Linked DNA regions of Noviherbaspirillum saxi. The protein of the gene in region 1 interacts with the protein of each later gene in a pairwise test. Links are inferred from orthologs where the notes say so. Each region holds a gene or a part of one and is shown on either strand. Other genes may lie near its edges. The genes, in order: purT and D3871_RS14285.

Region 1 (8,748 bases):
CCAGCGTATCGCTTATATGCTTGTCGTGGCTGTCGCCGGAATCGAGCACGGCGGCAATGCCGCCCTGGGCCCAGTTGCTGGCTCCATCCAGCAGGCTGCGTTTGGAAATCACTGCGACCTTGCGGGTTTTGGCAAGATGCAAGGCGACAGACAGGCCGGCAAGCCCGCTTCCGACGATGGCGACGTCAAATTTCATAAGATAAGAATTGGTATGCTGCGATTTCAAGGTCTACTCCACATCTTACCATTTGGCAAAGCTGCCGGTTCCGATAGCGGTTTTTCCTGTGCTACGCTATTCGATTGTGAATCACGATAAGAATGAAAGTATGACAAGAATATTCAGAAAAGTTGCCCTTGCCGGCGCCATACTGGTCGGCGTTACTGCCATCGGGCTGATCGGTGCCGCGCTCTGGTATCGCCAAGCGAGCCAGCCCATGGTGGACGGCAAGGTGCCCCTTTCGGGGTTGAATGCCGCGGTCGAGATCGTGCGCGACGCGGAAGGCATTCCGCACATTTACGCGCAATCCGAAAATGACGCTTACTTCGGGCTCGGCTATGCCCATGCGCAGGATCGCTTGTGGCAGCTTGAAATGAACCGGCGCATCGCTGCCGGTCGTATGGCCGAGGTGCTCGGTCCGAATGCCGTCGATACCGATCGCTTCCTGCGCACGCTTGGCGTCAGGCGCAATGCCGAACGTATCCTTGCCAAACTGTCGCCGCAGACGCGCTCCGCACTGGAAGCCTATGCGCGCGGCGTCAATGCCTGGCTGGCCAATCGCAGCGGCCCGCTTCCGCCGGAATTCATCCTCACCGGCGCGCCGGCTCCCGCGCCCTGGGAGCCGGCCGATTCGATAGGCTGGCAAACCATGATGGCATGGGACCTGGGCGCGAACTGGACGCAGGAACTGCTGCGCATGCGTCTGGCGCAGCGGATGTCGCTGGCCCGCATCAACGAATTCCTCCCTCCCTATCCCGGCGATCCGGTATTGCCGACTCAGGATTACACGGGGCTATATGGAGAATTGACAGGAACCGCCGACCAGCTCGTACGCATCGCGTCGGCTGCGCCGCCATCGTATGTCGATGGGATGGGTTCGAATAACTGGGTCGTTAGCGGGCCTCGTTCCGAGACCGGCAAACCCTTGCTTGCCAACGACCCGCATCTGGGCTTGACCGCGCCCGCGCTCTGGTATTTCGCGCATTTGTCCGCGCCGGGATTCAATGTGATCGGTGCGACCCTGCCGGGCATCCCGAGCGTGGTGCTGGGCCGCAATGACAAGATCGCCTGGGGCTTCACCAATACCGCGCCCGATGTGCAGGACTTGTACATCGAACGCGTAAGTCCAGACAACGGCAAGCAATATCAGACGCCCGAGGGCTGGGCCGACTTTCAGACCCGTACCGAAATCATCAAGGTCAAGGGACAGCCCGATGTTGCACTGGACGTGAAAGAGACGCGCCATGGTCCGGTCATCAGCGGCGCACTGCCGATCATTAACAAGGCTGCGCTCGATACCGGCAAGTATGTCGTTGCTTTTGCCTGGACGGCGTTGCGGGACGACGACATGACGCTGCAGGCCGGCATGAAATTCAACCGCGCGCAAAACTGGGAACAGTTCCTGGACGGTGCGAAAGACTTTAATTCGCCGCAGCAAAGCATGGTGTATGCGGATGTCGATGGCAACATCGGTTTCATCGCGCCGGGCCGGGTGCCTGTCCGCAAGCCGGGCAATGATTTGAAAGGCCTTGCGCCGGCGCCGGGATGGGATGCGCGCTATGACTGGGCCGGCTTTATCCCGTTTGAAGCGCTGCCGCGCGATTTCAATCCGTCTACGCACAAGGTGATGACAGCCAATCACAAGATCGTCGCTTCCGACTATCCCCATTTCCTGACCAGTGAATGGGCGCTGCCCTATCGGGCCAAGCGCATCGACATGCTGCTCGACGCGCAGACGAAGCATGACCTGGACAGCTTTGCAGCCATCCAGAAAGATGCGGTATCGCTGGCCGCCCAGGAAATCCTGCCGGTGTTGCGCAAGGCGGTTCCGCAATCCGATCGGGCACATGCGGCGCTCGCGATGCTGAGCAAGTGGAATGGAGAAATGAAAGTCGACCGGCCGGAACCGCTGATCTACAACGCCTGGATGCGCACCGTGTCGCGCCAGATTTTCGAGGACGAGCTGGGCGAGGCCCTAATGAAAGACTATTGGGAGCAGCGCAACGTGCATCTATCCACGGTCAACGTCCTAAGCAACAAGGAGGGCCAGGCCAGATGGTGTGCGGACATCAAAAAAGCTACGGCACCGGTCGCACAGGATACGGCAAAGCAATGCGCCGATGTCATCTCGTCCTCACTGGAAGCCACACTGGCCGATCTCGCGCAGCGCTATGGCAACGACATGGAAAAATGGCGCTGGGGCGATGCGCATGTGGCGCGCTCCGAACATAAGCCGTTCGGCAAGGTCGATGCCCTTGCACGCTTCTTTGATATCCGGGTACCGTCGCCCGGCGATACCTTTACCGTCAACGCAGGCCGCCATAACCTGCGCGATGACAAGGAACCCTTTGCCAACCGCCATGCAGCGAGCCTGCGTGCGCTGTACGACTTGTCCAATCTGGAAAACTCGCGGTTCATCCATTCCACCGGGCAGTCGGGCAACGTTCTGTCGCCCTTGTACCGTAATCTCAGCCAGCGCTGGACAGAGGCCGCTTACCTGCCGATGAAGACGCGCCGTGAAGACGTGCAGAAGAGCGGACTCGGCACGCTGACACTGGCACCGGCAACGGCAGCGCCGTAGTTCTTTAATGTGAGGAGGTTACCGGCCGCACTTTCGCGGCCGCTTCCTTGGCGCGGATGCGCGCGGTCTCGACATCGCTGGCGGTCGCCAGCGCTACGCCCATGCGCCGCCGTGCAAACGATTCCGGCTTGCCGAACAGTCTGATGTCGATGCCGGGACTTGCGAGCGCATCGGCGACTCCCTCGAAGGCGATTGCTTTCGCTTCATGCCGGCCATAAATGACTGCGGACGCTGCTGGCGCCAGCAGCGTCACGTCGACCGGCAAGCCAAGGATGGCCTTCGCATGCAGCTCGAATTCATTTTGCCGCTGGCTTGCCATGGTCACCATGCCGGTATCGTGCGGGCGTGGACTGACTTCGGAAAACCATACCATGTCGCCCTTCACGAACAACTCGACGCCGAAGATGCCCAGGCCACCGAGTTCATCCGTCACCTTGCGTGCGATGTCGCGCGCCCGATCCAGCGCGGCCGAGGGCATGGCATGCGGTTGCCAGGATTCGATGTAATCGCCTTTTTCCTGCACGTGGCCGATCGGTTCGCAAAAGTGGGTGACGACTTCCTGTTGCGCATTCAATGCACGGACAGTCAGTTGCGTGATTTCATAGTCGAAATCGATAAAGCCTTCGACAATCACGCGACCGGCATCGACTCGGCCTCCTGCCGCTGCGTATTTCCACGCCTGCTCAACGTCAGCCGCGCTGTCCACGCGTGATTGTCCTTTTCCGGAAGACGACATGACCGGCTTGACGACGCAGGGAAAATCGACCGCGTCGCAGGCGACCTTCAGTTCATCAAGACTGTCCGCGAAGCGGTAGGGCGATGTCGGCAGCCCCAATAGTTCGGCCGCGAGCCGGCGTATGCCTTCGCGGTTCATGGTCAGCCAGGCCGCGCGTGCGGTTGGGATGACAGTGGTGCGTCCTTGCCGCTCCAGTTCGACCAGCGCGGGCGTTGCAATGGCTTCGATTTCCGGCACGACCAGATCGGGCTTTTCCTGTTCGATCAGTGCGGTCAATGCTGCGCCATCGGTCATGTCGATCACATGGGCGCGATGCGCTACCTGATGGCCCGGCGCATTCGCATAGCGGTCTACCGCAATCACTTCAACCCCTAGTCGTTGCAGGGCGATGATGACTTCCTTGCCGAGTTCGCCGGAGCCGAGCAGCATGACTTTGAAAGCGGAAGGCGAGAGAGGGGTACCGAGGCGTGCGGGTGTTTTCATGGCAGCAGGAAAGTAAGAATGGGAATAAATGCGGATTGCTGTGACAGTCCGGCGACGATACCAGAATTGGACGTGGACGGCTCGCACGGCAGGGATGAAAAAAAACCGCCTGCAAGCAGGCGGTTTTCACGTCGGGCACACACGTTGCCCGAAACATTGCAACGATCAGTCGTTAGCGTAGATATCCCTGTCCTTGGTTTCACGGACAAACAGCATGCCGATCACGAAGGTGAGCAGGGCGATGATGATCGGATACCAGAGGCCGTAGTAAATATCGCCTTTGAAGGCCACCAGCGCGAAGGCTGTGGTTGGCAGCAAGCCGCCAAACCAGCCGTTACCGATGTGGTACGGCAGGGACATCGATGTATAGCGGATACGGGTTGGGAACATCTCAACCAGCATCGCTGCGATCGGGCCGTACACCATGGTGACGTAGATCACGAGGATAACCAGCAGCAACAAGATCATGCCCTTGTTCATCTGGGCCGGATCTGCCTTGCTTGGATAACCGGCAGCCTTGATGGCATCGCCCATTTCCTTCTTGAACTCCTTGTCTTTTGCGGCGGCTTCCTCTTTCGACAGGCTTGTCGCGTCATAGCCTTGAATGACCTTGTCGCCGATCTTTACCGAAGCGATGGAGCCAGGAGCGCCGTCAACCGTCGTGTAGCTGACCGACGAGCTGGCCAACAGGGTACGAGCGATATCGCAGGAGGAAGTAAATTTCTTCGTGCCTGTCGGGTTAAACAGGAATTGGCACTTTGCCGGATCCGCTGTCACGACCACCGGGGAGGTCTTGATCGCGTTTTCCAGAGCCGGGTTGGCATAGTGGGTCAGCGCACTGAAGATCGGGAAGTAGGTCAATGCAGCGATCAGGCAGCCACCGAGAATGATCGGTTTGCGGCCGATCCTGTCGGATAGCGAGCCGAACACGATGAAGAACGGTGTACCGATCACCAGCGACGCCGCGATCAGCAGGTTGGCCGTTGCGCCGTCAACCTTGAGCGTTTGCGTCAGGAAGAACAGTGCGTAGAACTGACCGGTGTACCAGACCACCGCTTGACCTGCTGTCAGACCGACCAGCGCCAGGATGACGATCTTCAGGTTCTTCCACTCGCCGAAGGATTCGGACAGCGGAGCCTTGGAAGTCTTGCCTTCGGCTTTCATCTTGGCGAATGCCGGGGATTCGTTCATGGCCAGGCGGATCCATACCGAAATTGCCAGCAGGAATACCGAGAGCAGGAACGGGATACGCCAGCCCCAGTCAGCGAATGCCGCTTCGCCGATCGCGGTACGTGTGCCCAGAATCACCATTAGCGACAGGAACAGGCCCAGTGTTGCAGTGGTCTGGATCCAGGCGGTGAAGGCGCCGCGCTTGCCGTGCGGTGCGTGCTCGGCAACATAGGTTGCCGCGCCGCCGTACTCGCCGCCGAGCGCGAGGCCCTGGAGAATACGCAGCGTGATCAGGATGATCGGCGCAGCAATGCCGATCGAAGCATAGTTGGGCAACAGGCCGACAATGAAGGTCGAAATACCCATGATCAGGATCGTCACCAGGAAGGTGTATTTACGTCCGATCATGTCGCCGAGGCGGCCGAACACCAGCGCGCCGAAAGGACGAACGATAAAGCCCGCCGCAAATGCCAGCAGCGCGAAAATGAACGCCGTATTCGGGTCGGTACCGGCAAAGAACTGTTTCGCAATGATCGCGGCCAGTGAGCCGTAAAGATAGAAGTCGTACCACTCGAATACCGTCCCCAGCGATGATGCGAAAATGACTTTCCGCTCTTCCGCTGTCATGCCGCGTGCAGTCGTTTGTACTGTCGCCATGCTTATCTCCTCAAATAATTAATATCCCATGTGCAAAGCTTCTTGCCCATATTGCACGTCTGGAGTGTGCGACTCCAACCTTACGGGATGCTTGCTTCAAACTTACAGAAACTTACAAGCAATACTTTTTTTGAACCGGCAGTTTGGCCCGCGGAGGGCGATCTGCGTGGATTCCAAAAAGTCAAAAAGTTTTACGAACGATCGTGCTAAAACTATGCTATTCTCAAATTTCAGTGAATTTTTTGCTTGTTCAGCATCTCAATGAGACCTGAGCGGCTTTGCCCGATTGCGGGGGTGGCCAGCGGCCGGCCGCGCAGCGGTTTCCCCAAGAAGCAATAAGCTCGAGCACTGATTCGAACATTCATACCTACAATTCAAGGAGCCTCAAATGACTGACGCCGTCATCGTATCCACAGCCCGTACTGGCCTGGCCAAATCCTGGAAAGGCGCATTCAACATGACGCACGGCGCCACGCTGGGTGGCCATGTGCTCAAGGCAGCCATCGAACGCGCCAAGATCGAAGCCGGCGAAGTCGAAGATGTCATCATGGGCTGCGCGACGCCGGAAGGCGCAACCGGCAGCAATATTGCGCGCCAGATCGCCCTGCGCGGCGGCTGCCCGGTGACGACCGCCGGCATGACCATCAACCGTTTCTGCTCCTCGGGCTTGCAAACTATCGCCACTGCTGCCCAGCGCGTGATCGCCGGGGAAGGCGATATCTATGCAGCAGGCGGCGTCGAGTCGATTTCCTGCGTACAGAACGAAGCGAATACGCACATGATGGCCGAAGTCTGGCTCAAGCAGAACAAGCCGGAAATCTACTGGCCGATGCTGCAGACCGCGGAAACGGTTGCCAAGCGCTACAACATCAGCAAGGAACGCCAGGATGAATACGGCGTGCAAAGCCAGCAGCGCGCTGCGGCGGCCCTGGCGGCCGGCAAATTCAATGACGAGATCGTGCCGATGACAACCATCATGGGTGTCGCCGACAAGGAAACCGGCATGCTGGTCACGCGTGAAGTAACGATTTCCGCCGATGAAGGCATTCGTGGCGACACGACGATCGAAGGCGTGTCCAAGATCCGCACCGCAATCCCGGGTGGCGTGATCACTGCCGGCAATGCCAGCCAGTTTTCCGATGGCGCATCGGTAGCCATCGTGATGAACAGCAAGCTCGCCGAACAGAAGGGCTTGCAACCGCTAGGCATCTATCGCGGCTTTGCGATCGCGGGTTGCGAACCGGATGAAATGGGTATCGGTCCGGTCTTTGCCATTCCCAAGCTACTGAAAAAGGCTGGCCTGAAAGTGGAAGACATCGGCCTGTGGGAACTCAATGAAGCGTTCGCGGTGCAGGTCCTGTACTGCCGCGACAAACTCGGCATCCCGGCCGACCGCCTGAATGTCAACGGCGGTGCGATCGCCGTTGGTCATCCCTACGGTGTTTCCGGCGCGCGCCTTACCGGCCATGCGCTGATTGAAGGCAAGCGCCGTGGTGCGAAGTATGTGGTCGTGACCATGTGCATCGGCGGCGGGCAAGGCGCTGCCGGCCTCTTCGAAGTGGTCTAAGCCGTATCAATATCGTGGGCGCTGCGGCGCCCACGAGCGCATCTGGACATTGCCATGTCCGACTCTTTCAACATGCTTATCGTTATGTGCCGCGGTTAATACCACTGGCATGCGGGGCCTATCATGCAATCGAAAATCATTTCCCGGCGCGATCTCGAATTCCTGCTGTATGAATGGCTGGATGCGGAAGCGCTGACCAAGCGCGCGCGCTACTCGGACCATTCGCGCGAAACCTTCAATGCTGCCATGGATACCTGCGAACAGATCGCCACCGACCTGTTCGCGCCGCATAACAAGAAAAACGACCAGGAAGAGCCGCATTTCGATGGCGAGAAAGTGCACATCATTCCTGAAGTGAAGACGGCATTGAAAGCCTTCTGCGATGCCGGCCTGATGGCGGCGGGACAGGATTACGACTTTGGCGGCATGCAGCTGCCATGCGTGATCGAGAAGGCCGGTTTCGGCTACTTCAAGGGCGCCAATGTCGGCACCTCGTCCTATCCTTTCCTTACCATCGGCAATGCCAACACGCTGCTCAAATGCGGCACGCCGGAACAGATCGAGACCTTCGTCAAGCCCATGATGGAAGGCCGTTTCTTCGGCACCATGTGCCTGTCCGAACCGCAGGCCGGGTCCTCGCTATCGGATATCGTGACGCGCGCCGAGCCGCAGGAAGACGGCAGCTACCGGCTCAAGGGCAACAAGATGTGGATTTCCGCCGGCGAGCATGAGCTGTCGGAAAACATCGTGCATCTGGTGCTGGCCAAGGTGCCGGATGAAAACGGCAAGCTCATCCCCGGTGTGAAGGGTATTTCGCTCTTCATCGTTCCGAAGAAGCTGGTCAACAAGGACGGTTCGATCGGCGAGCGCAACGACGTGGTACTGGCCGGCCTGAATCACAAGATGGGTTATCGCGGCGCCACCAATTGCCTGCTCAATTTCGGCGAAGGCAAGTTCAAGCCGGACGGCAAGGCGGGTGCGATCGGTTATCTGGTCGGCGAAAAGCACAAAGGCCTCGCCAACATGTTTCATATGATGAATGAAGCGCGTATCGGTGTTGGCCTCGGCGCGGTCATGCTGGGTTATACCGGCTATCTGCATGCGCTGGAATATGCGCGCGAGCGTCCGCAAGGACGGCATCCGATGGCCAAGGATCCCGCGCAGCCGCAGCTCCCTATCATTCAACATACCGACGTCAAGCGCATGCTGCTGGCGCAAAAGGCCTATGTCGAAGGCGGCCTGGCACTCAACCTGTATTGTGCACGCCTGGTCGATGAAGAGCGCACTGCGGAATCGGAGGAAGTGCGCAAGCAATCGACGCTGCTGCTCGATATCCT
Region 2 (8,893 bases), on another replicon or contig:
CGTGCCAGCCATGTTGGGAGACCTCCGTCGAGCACGGCTACCGCTTGGTGGCCGACCCAGCGCAACATCCACCACAACCTTGCTGCGAACATGCCGCCATGCTCGTCGTAGGCAATAACTTGCGAACTATGATTGACGCCCCAGCGCCGCAAGGTTTCAACGAAGGCCGTCGGCTGAGGCAGCGGGTGGCGGCCACGGAATTTGCCGTTGGACCCCGGACTCTTGTCGGACAGGTCGGTGTCGAGGCTGGCAAAGCGCGCACCGGGAATATGACCGCCGGCGTAGGCTTCGGCACCCGCCGCCGGATTGGTCAGATCATGCCGGCAATCGATAACGACCCAGGCCGGATCCTGGTAATGCCGGGCGAGGTCGTTGGCAGAAATCAGCGTGGTATACGGCATGCATATCTCCTCTACACTTCGGTAGCTATCGGATCGTTGGCTTGCGCGACCGTAGCCTTGGCGGCGGGAGTCGCGGTGTTGCGCGTATTGTAATAGGTCGCGGCCAGTCCGCTGCCAAGAATGATGGCAATTCCACACCATCCCAGCCAGCCCGGCACGTCGCCCCAGATCAGAATGCCCCAGGCGCTTGAAAACACGATGCCGGTGTATTGCAGGTTGGCCGTGACCAATGTCTTGCCAAGCCGGTATGCGCGTGTCATCGCCATTTGTGCCACCGTGGCGGTCACGCCGATGGCGAGCAACAGCAAAATTCCCTTGCCATTGTGGGCACTCCACACGGCGGGACGGCCATCTATGGTGTTGGCGATGACGCCTGCCAAGCCGGCCAGCAATCCCATCAGGGAAAAATAAAACACGACCCGGTATTCCGGCTCCCCAAGCTGTCCCAGACGACGCACCTGCAGATAGGCGATCGCGGAAATAAAACCCGAGCCAAGACCGACCAGCCCCGCCAGCCATTGATCGGCATGGAAGGCAGGGCGCAACAGCATGGTCACGCCGATGAAGCTAAGCAGGATGGCGGCCGCCAGCCCCCATTCGAAACGTGTTTGCCCGCTCCACCAGCCGGCGATAAAAAGAATAGCGGCGATCCAGATCGGTGACATGTAGTTCAAGGTCATGCCGGTAGCAAGCGGCAGCTGACCGATAGACCAGAACCACATCCACAATGCCGCGACGCCTATGATCCCGCGCCATACATGGTGCCAGGGCAGGGATGTACGGAAGCTGCCTCCGCGCACGGCGATCAGGCAGCCGAGGAACAAAACCCCGACCAAGCCGCGGTACATCACGATTTCAGATACGGAGTAGATCGAGGACGCCATCTTGACGCAGACGCCCATCAGGGAAAATACGAAGCTGGCAAACAGCATCCAGAGTGATTGCATGGGAAAGGCCGCCAGAGAAGTGCCGGTGCGGTGGTGTTGCGGGGTCTTCGATGATACGCGGATTCTTCCCGGCGAGCAGGCGTGGCGCCATGGCGGCCTTTCGCAGCTATCCAGCAGCTGTCCAAAGTACTGCCGGTGCCCGGAGCATAGCCCTGGGTACCGGCAGGAAACGTGAAGAAGCTCCTCGGACCGTCAGCGCGCCTGCAAGGCAATCTGCCTGCGGTACCACTCGTGGAAATGCTGCATGCCGTCTTCCATCGGCGACTGGTACGGACCCACTTCGCTGGTGCCGCGCTGCATCAGGATGCGGCGACCGGCATCCATGCGCATGCCGATTTCATCGTCTTCAATGCAGGTTTCCATGTAGGCGTCGCGCTCGGCGGCGATGAAATCGCGCTCGAACAGCACGATTTCTTCCGGATAGTAAAACTCCACGACATTGCGGGTTTTTTGCGGACCGTCCGGCCATACGGTCGACACCACCAGCACGTGCGGATACCACTCGACCATGATGTTCGGATACAGCGTGAGCCAGATCGCGCCGTAAGGCGGCGGTTCACCGTTGCGGAATTGCAGCACCTGCTCCTGCCATTTCTTGTACTTCGGTGTGCCGAACTTCGATAGCGCATGATTGACCCCCACCGTCTGCACGCTGTAGTGCTCGCCAAATTCCCAGCGCAGGTCGTCGCAGGTCACGAAGCTGCCCAGCCCTGGATGGAAGGGCTCGACATGGTAATCCTCCAGATACACCTCGATGAAGGTTTTCCAGTTGTAATCGCAGTCATGCACCTCGACATGGTCGAGCATGTAGCCGCTGAAATCGAGATCCCTGGTCACGCCGAGTTTGGACATGATCTGTGCGACATTCACGCCATTGTCTTCGAACAGCAGGCCGTTCCAGTTCTGCAGCGGTGTGCGAGACAGGTTCAGGCACGGCGTTTCGCCAAAATGCGGCGCACCGATCAGTTTGCCCTCGAGATCATAGGTCCAGCGATGCAGGGGGCAGACGATATTGGCTGCATTCCCGCGACCATCAAACATTTTTGCCTGCCGATGACGGCAGACATTGGAAAGCAATTCAATGCCATGCGCGTTGCGCACCAGCATGCGGCCTTCGTTTTCCCATGCCAGCGTTGCATAGTCGCCGACGTTCGGGACTTGCAATTCATGGCCGGCATAACGCGGGCCGTGTTGAAACAGCTGCGTGATTTCGTGTTGTAACAGTGTGTCGTCGAAGTAGACGTTGACCGGAAGTTGCGCGTTGGAACGCGCCAGATTGGCGACATTAGCCAGATCGGACATCCCCACCCCCAAATTAATTTGCACCAACCTAAGAGAGAAAGAATCCGCAAAAACCAGTATCAAATAAGATGAAACGGAAATTTTGGACAGAACCGAGGATTATACCTCAGAGTGTTGCCTGAACGACTGATTGAGGTCCGTCACGTGGAAGGGGAATGAAAGGATGGAGTTGCATGTCTTTTATAAGAATTCCGCTGTGTTCATGAGCGGATAGGAATAAGCCACTGCCGCTTGAATGCGAACACAGTACTCCGCAGAAGTTGCATAATTTCTATCGGTCGTTGATTTTTGTCACAAAACTCATCTTTTGGCAGTCAAAAGTAACTGAATGTTGATTGCTTGAATCCAACTGTATCAAGTGGTTTGTTCTAAAATACCGGGTTAAACTTCAGATTCATCCACTATGTCCAAGAAATCAGTGCCCTCCGAACAACCGGCTTCCTTCGAAGATGCCATGGCCGAGCTGGAGCGGCTTGTCGCCCAGATGGAAGCGGGCGAATTGCCGTTGGAAGCGTCTGTGGCGGCCTACAAGCGCGGGTCGGAACTGGTCAAATTTTGCAGCGGCCAGCTCGACAAGGTGGATAGCCAGGTAAAAGTACTCGAAGGCGACATGCTCAAGCCCTTTGTCACTGATGCCGACAGCGACGCCGGGGCGGAGGAATGACATCGTCTATCGCAAGTTTTGCTGATTGGATGAAACAGGTCCAGTCGACCATGGAAGAAGCGCTTGGTGCATCGCTGCCATCGGACGCGACAGTACCGGCCCGCTTGCATGAGGCAATGCGTTACGCGGTGCTCAACGGCGGCAAGCGCGTACGCCCGCTGCTCGTGTTTGCCGCCGGCGACCTGTTTGACGCCGATGCGGCAAGCTTGCAGCGTGCGGCGGCGGCGCTGGAAATGATTCATGCGTATTCGCTGGTGCATGACGACATGCCGTGCATGGACGATGATGCATTGCGGCGCGGCAAGCCGACCGTGCACGTGAAATACGACGAGGCCACCGCTTTGCTGGTGGGGGATGCGTTGCAGTCGCAAGCCTTCGTCGTGCTGAGTGAAGGTGTTGCAGAAGGCGAAGGCCAGGCAACGCGCCGGCTCGCGATGCTGCGCCTGCTGGCACAAGCGTCGGGTTCGGCCGGCATGTGCGGCGGACAGGCGATTGATCTTGCCAGTATCGGACTCGCATTGTCGCTGGGCGAGCTGGAGCACATGCATCAATTGAAGACCGGAGCATTGTTGCGCGCCTCGGTGCTGCTTGGCGCGTTGGCGGGAAAGACCTTGTCCGATGCCGAAATCGCTGCGCTCGACGCTTATTCCGTGGCGATCGGCCTTGCATTCCAGGTCGTGGACGACGTGCTCGATGCCACCGCCGATTCGGCAACGCTTGGCAAGACCGCCGGCAAGGATGCGGCGGATAACAAGCCGACGTATGTATCGATACTTGGGCTCGCCGAGTCGAAAGCCCTGGCAGATAAATTGCGGGATGATGCGCATCGTGCGCTCATGCCGTTTGGAGAAAAAGCACGGCGTTTGCGGGAAATCGCAGACTTGATCGTGCAACGGAAAGCCTAGCATGAACCTGCTCAAAAATATCGACGTACCGGCAGATCTGAGAAAACTCTCGCGCGCGCAGCTCAAGCCGCTCGCGGACGAATTGCGCGGCTTCGTGCTCGATTCGGTGTCAAAGACCGGCGGACACCTGTCTTCCAATCTCGGCACCGTCGAACTGACCATTGCGCTGCATTACGTTTTCAATACGCCGGAAGATCGCATCGTCTGGGACGTCGGTCACCAGACCTATCCGCACAAGATCCTGACCGGCCGCCGCGACCGCATGCAGACGCTGCGCCAGATGAATGGCATCTCCGGTTTTCCGCGTCGTGACGAAAGCGAATACGACACCTTCGGCACCGCGCATTCATCAACCTCGATCTCGGCGGCGCTGGGCATGGCCCTGGCAGCAAAGACCAAGGGCGAAAACCGTCATGCGATCGCGGTGATCGGCGACGGCGCGATGACGGCCGGCATGGCGTTCGAGGCGCTCAACAATGCAGGCGTCTACAACGACGTCAATCTGCTCGTCATCCTGAACGACAATGACATGTCGATCTCGCCACCGGTCGGCGCGCTCAACCGTTACCTCGCCCGCCTGATGTCCGGCAAGTTTTACGCCGCCGCGAAAAACGTGGGCAAGACGGTATTGCCCGGCCCCATGCTGGAACTGGCCAAGCGGTTGGAAGAACATGCGAAAGGCATGGTCGTGCCTGCGACCATGTTCGAGGAATTCGGTTTCAACTACATCGGTCCTATCGATGGGCATGACCTCGAGTCGCTGGTGCCGACGCTGCAAAACCTGAAGAACCTGAAAGGCCCGCAATTCCTGCATGTGGTAACCCGCAAAGGACAGGGTTACAAGCTGGCCGAGGCCGATCCGGTGTTGTATCACGGGCCCGGCAAGTTCAATCCGGACGAAGGCATCAAGCCTGCGGCCGCGAGCAAGATGACCTATACCCAGGTGTTTGGCGACTGGCTGTGCGACATGGCCGAGCATGATCAACGACTGGTGGGTATCACGCCGGCCATGCGCGAAGGTTCCGGCATGGTGCAGTTCGAACAGCGCTTTCCCAGCCGCTATTACGATGTCGGTATTGCCGAGCAGCATGCGGTGACATTCGCGGGTGGCATGGCTTGCGAAGGCTTGAAGCCGGTCGTGGCGATCTATTCGACCTTTCTGCAGCGCGCCTACGACCAGTTGATTCATGACGTGGCATTGCAAAACCTGGATGTCACATTTGCGCTCGACCGCTCGGGACTGGTCGGTGCCGATGGCGCGACCCATGCGGGCAACTACGATATCGCTTATCTGCGTTGCATTCCCAACATGGTGGTGATGGCGGCTTCGGACGAGAATGAATGCCGGCAGATGCTATCGACCGCGTATCAGTATCCGGGACCGGCTGCGGTGCGCTATCCGCGCGGGGCTGGTATCGGGGCCGCGATTGAGAAGTCGCTTGCAGTGCTGCCGCTGGGCAAGGGTGAAATACGGCGCCAGGGCAAGGACATTGCGATTCTCGCGTTTGGAACGATGGTCGCGCCCGGTCTTGCCGCTGGCGAAGAGCTTGATGCAACGGTGGCCAATATGCGCTTCGTGAAGCCGCTCGATATTGAATTGGTGAAGCAGTTGGCGCAGACGCATGAGGTGCTGGTGACGGTTGAAGAAGGCGCTGTCATGGGTGGCGCCGGATCGGCGGTGGCCGAGGCACTGGCGGAGGCCGGTATTGTGAAGCCGATTTTGCAGTTGGGATTGCCGGATCGGTTTATCGATCATGGGGATGCGGGGCAGTTGCTGGCGATGTGCGGGTTGGATGGGAAGGGGATTGTGGCTTCGGTGAGGACGCGGTTTGGGGGTAAGGGTGAGCCGCGGTTGGTGGTGAACAACTGAGGCCTTGTTCTTTGTCTCTTCGGTGATGCTGGACTGTTGGTTCTTCGGACGGGCTGGCCGGGACTGGCCCCGGCGGGCCACTTACTTTCTTTGCTTCGCCAAAGAAAGTAAGCAAAGAAGGGGGGCCGCCGAGGCGACCCTACTGCCGCCGCCCTTCGGGTTCCCAAAAGAGTGATGCGCCAAGCGGGAAGCGCAGAACTCGCCTGCGGCTCAAACAACTGCGCTTCTTTATCCGCTTGGCGCATCACTCTTTTGGCGTCGGCAGAAGGGATATGCCACAGCCTCTGTGTGCAGCGGTAGCCAAGTGCTTGCTTGATACTTGCCGCTGAACGGTCCCTTCCCCCTTATAGGGGGAAGGTTAGGATGGGGGTGCTGCGGTCGAGTCACATTTGCCCCCCCTCACACCTCCCGCTTCCTCTCCTTCTCCCACAACACATCGCTGCCACCAGCAAACCGGTTCAACACCCGCGACAGCACAAACATCAAATCCGACAAGCGATTCATGTATTGCCTCGGATTGTCATTGAGCTTTTCGCTATTCCCCAACGTGACAATCGCCCGTTCCGCTCGTCGGCAGATGGTGCGGCAGACATGCGCCAGCGCAGCGGCGCGCGAGCCGGCGGGGAGGATGAAATCCTTCAGCGGCGGCAGGTCCGCATTGTATTTTTCCAGCAGCGTATCCAGTCGTCCCACATGCACTTCGGTGATCAGCGTATAACCGGGAATGCATAGCTCGCCGCCGAGGTCGAACAGGTCGTGCTGGATCGAGACGAGCTCTTCACGCAGCGCCGCCGGTAATTCTTCGCACAGCAGCAGGCCGATATGGGAATTGAGTTCGTCGACGTCGCCCATCGCGTGTACGCGCAGGCTGTCCTTGCCGACACGGCTGCCGTCGCCCAGGCCCGTAGTGCCATTGTCGCCGGTGCGGGTCGCGATTTTTGAAAGTCGGTTGCCCATGATGATCTTGGTAGATTGAAAATAGCCAGCATACGGCAAATCCGGCCGTTACGCAGTCGTCGGCGCGACGATGTCGGGGTGGCGTGCATCAGAGTAAAATCAGGCAAACAATTGCATACCTTCGGAGACAAGCATGAACCATCCCGCACAGGCGGCAGCGCTCAGGAAACCCTTGCCGGCCGAACTGCTGGCGGCACTCGAAGCGATCTTCGAAGACCGTCTGTCGACCTCGCAGGCGATGCGCGAGCATCATGGCCGCGATGAATCGTCCTACGACCCTATGCTGCCCGATGCGGTCGTGTTTGCGCAAACCACCGAAGAAGTCGCGCAGGCGGTCAAGCTGTGCGCCAGCCATGAAGTGCCGGTCATTCCGTATGGCACGGGTACCTCGCTCGAAGGGCATATCCTGGCCTTGAGCGGCGGCGTCACGATCGACTTGTCGCAAATGAACCAGGTGCTGGCGATACACGCCGAAGACCAGACCGTCACGGTGCAGGCGGGTGTAACCCGCAAGCAACTGAATCAGGAAATCCGCGATACCGGCCTGTTTTTCCCCATCGATCCCGGCGCCGACGCTTCGCTCGGCGGCATGGCGGCGACGCGCGCATCGGGCACCAATGCCGTGCGCTACGGCACCATGCGTGAAAACACGCTGGCGTTGACGGTGGTCACTTCCGATGGCCGCATCATCAAGACCGGCACACGGGCAAAGAAATCGTCCGCCGGCTATGACCTGACGCGCATCTTTGTCGGCAGCGAGGGAACGCTCGGCATCATTACCGAAGTCACCGTACGCATCTATCCGCAACCGGAAGCGGTGTCGGCCGCAGTTTGCTCGTTCCCGTCGACCGCCGATGCGGTCAATGCGGTGATCCGCACGATACAGATGGGCGTGCCGATCGCGCGTGTCGAATTCCTTGATGAAAACAGCGTGCGTTCGATCAATGCGCATGACAAGCTCGGCTTGCCGGAAAAACCGCTGCTGCTGTTCGAATTCCATGGCAGCGAACACGGCGTGGCCGAGCAGGCGCAGATCGTCCAGGAAATTGCCGCCGAATTCAGTGCGATCGGTTTCGAATGGGCAACCCGCCCGGAAGACCGCTCGCGCCTGTGGACTGCGCGTCACAATGCGTATTTCGCAATGCTGCAAATGCGTCCGGGCGGACGGGCGATTTCCACCGATTGCTGCGTGCCGATCTCGCGCCTGGCCGAATGCATACTCGATACCAAGGCCGACTGCGAAAAAAACGCGATGATCTATTCCATCATCGGCCATGTCGGCGACGGTAATTTCCATGTGCTGATGATGGTCGATCCGCACGACCCGGGCGATATCGCAAAAGCCGAAGCGGTCAATGCACGCATGGTCGCGCGCGCCATTTCCATGGACGGCACCTGTACCGGCGAGCACGGCGTCGGCTTGCACAAGATGGATTTCCTGGTGCAGGAACACGGCGAAGAAGCGATCGAAAGCATGCGCATTCTCAAGCACGCTTTCGACCCGAAAAACATCCTCAATCCGGGCAAGATCATCCGCTGGTAGACATGGCGCCCCATCCCTTTTTTACACGCTAAGTTCGCCCATGGCCTCACGCCTTCCTCCAGTCCATGCCCTGTCCGCCTTCGAGGCGGCGGCCCGCCACGCGTCCTTCGCGCTTGCCGCCGAAGAACTATGCATCACGCCGTCGGCCCTGTCGCATCGCATTCGCCTGCTGGAAGAGTTTGTCGGCGAGCGCCTGTTCCTGCGCGATGGCAGGGCGGTCAGTCTGTCGGAATTCGGGCGGCGTTATCTCGATGTGGTCAAGGCGGCGCTGCGCACGCTGAGCGATTTTCCGCTGCCGCACCGG

What was found.
Region 2: the proteins of purT (region 1) and D3871_RS14285 interact in binary tests that used the Escherichia coli proteins (3 or more experiments, as listed by UniProt). The link is inferred for Noviherbaspirillum saxi from one-to-one orthologs.

What each region holds. Positions count from the first base shown.
Region 1 is NZ_QYUO01000002.1:1,119,586-1,128,333, forward strand. The notes cover bases 1,911-4,698. They hold purT (formate-dependent phosphoribosylglycinamide formyltransferase), read right to left. Parts: upstream 4,018-4,698; coding sequence 2,803-4,017; downstream 1,911-2,802. Other genes in these bases: D3871_RS20825 (penicillin acylase family protein), read left to right, coding at 1,911-2,798; D3871_RS20835 (MFS transporter), read right to left, coding at 4,183-4,698. Outside these bases: nadB (L-aspartate oxidase), read right to left, coding at 1-196; more of D3871_RS20825, read left to right, coding at 327-1,910; more of D3871_RS20835, read right to left, coding at 4,699-5,844; D3871_RS20840 (acetyl-CoA C-acyltransferase), read left to right, coding at 6,233-7,411; D3871_RS20845 (acyl-CoA dehydrogenase), read left to right, coding at 7,535-8,748. UniProt on the Escherichia coli protein: Involved in the de novo purine biosynthesis. Catalyzes the transfer of formate to 5-phospho-ribosyl-glycinamide (GAR), producing 5-phospho-ribosyl-N-formylglycinamide (FGAR). Formate is provided by PurU via hydrolysis of 10-formyl-tetrahydrofolate.
Region 2 is NZ_QYUO01000001.1:3,023,769-3,032,661, reverse strand. Bases 2,349-5,281 are described here. They hold D3871_RS14285 (polyprenyl synthetase family protein), read left to right. Parts: upstream 2,349-3,343; coding sequence 3,344-4,219; downstream 4,220-5,281. Other genes in these bases: dxs (1-deoxy-D-xylulose-5-phosphate synthase), read left to right, coding at 4,221-5,281; D3871_RS14290 (exodeoxyribonuclease VII small subunit), read left to right, coding at 3,054-3,314; D3871_RS14295 (aromatic ring-hydroxylating oxygenase subunit alpha), read right to left, coding at 2,349-2,650. Outside these bases: D3871_RS14305 (sulfurtransferase), read right to left, coding at 1-401; D3871_RS14300 (DMT family transporter), read right to left, coding at 413-1,348; more of D3871_RS14295, read right to left, coding at 1,541-2,348; more of dxs, read left to right, coding at 5,282-6,089; D3871_RS14275 (cob(I)yrinic acid a,c-diamide adenosyltransferase), read right to left, coding at 6,489-7,046; D3871_RS14270 (FAD-binding oxidoreductase), read left to right, coding at 7,180-8,589; D3871_RS14265 (LysR substrate-binding domain-containing protein), read left to right, coding at 8,630-8,893.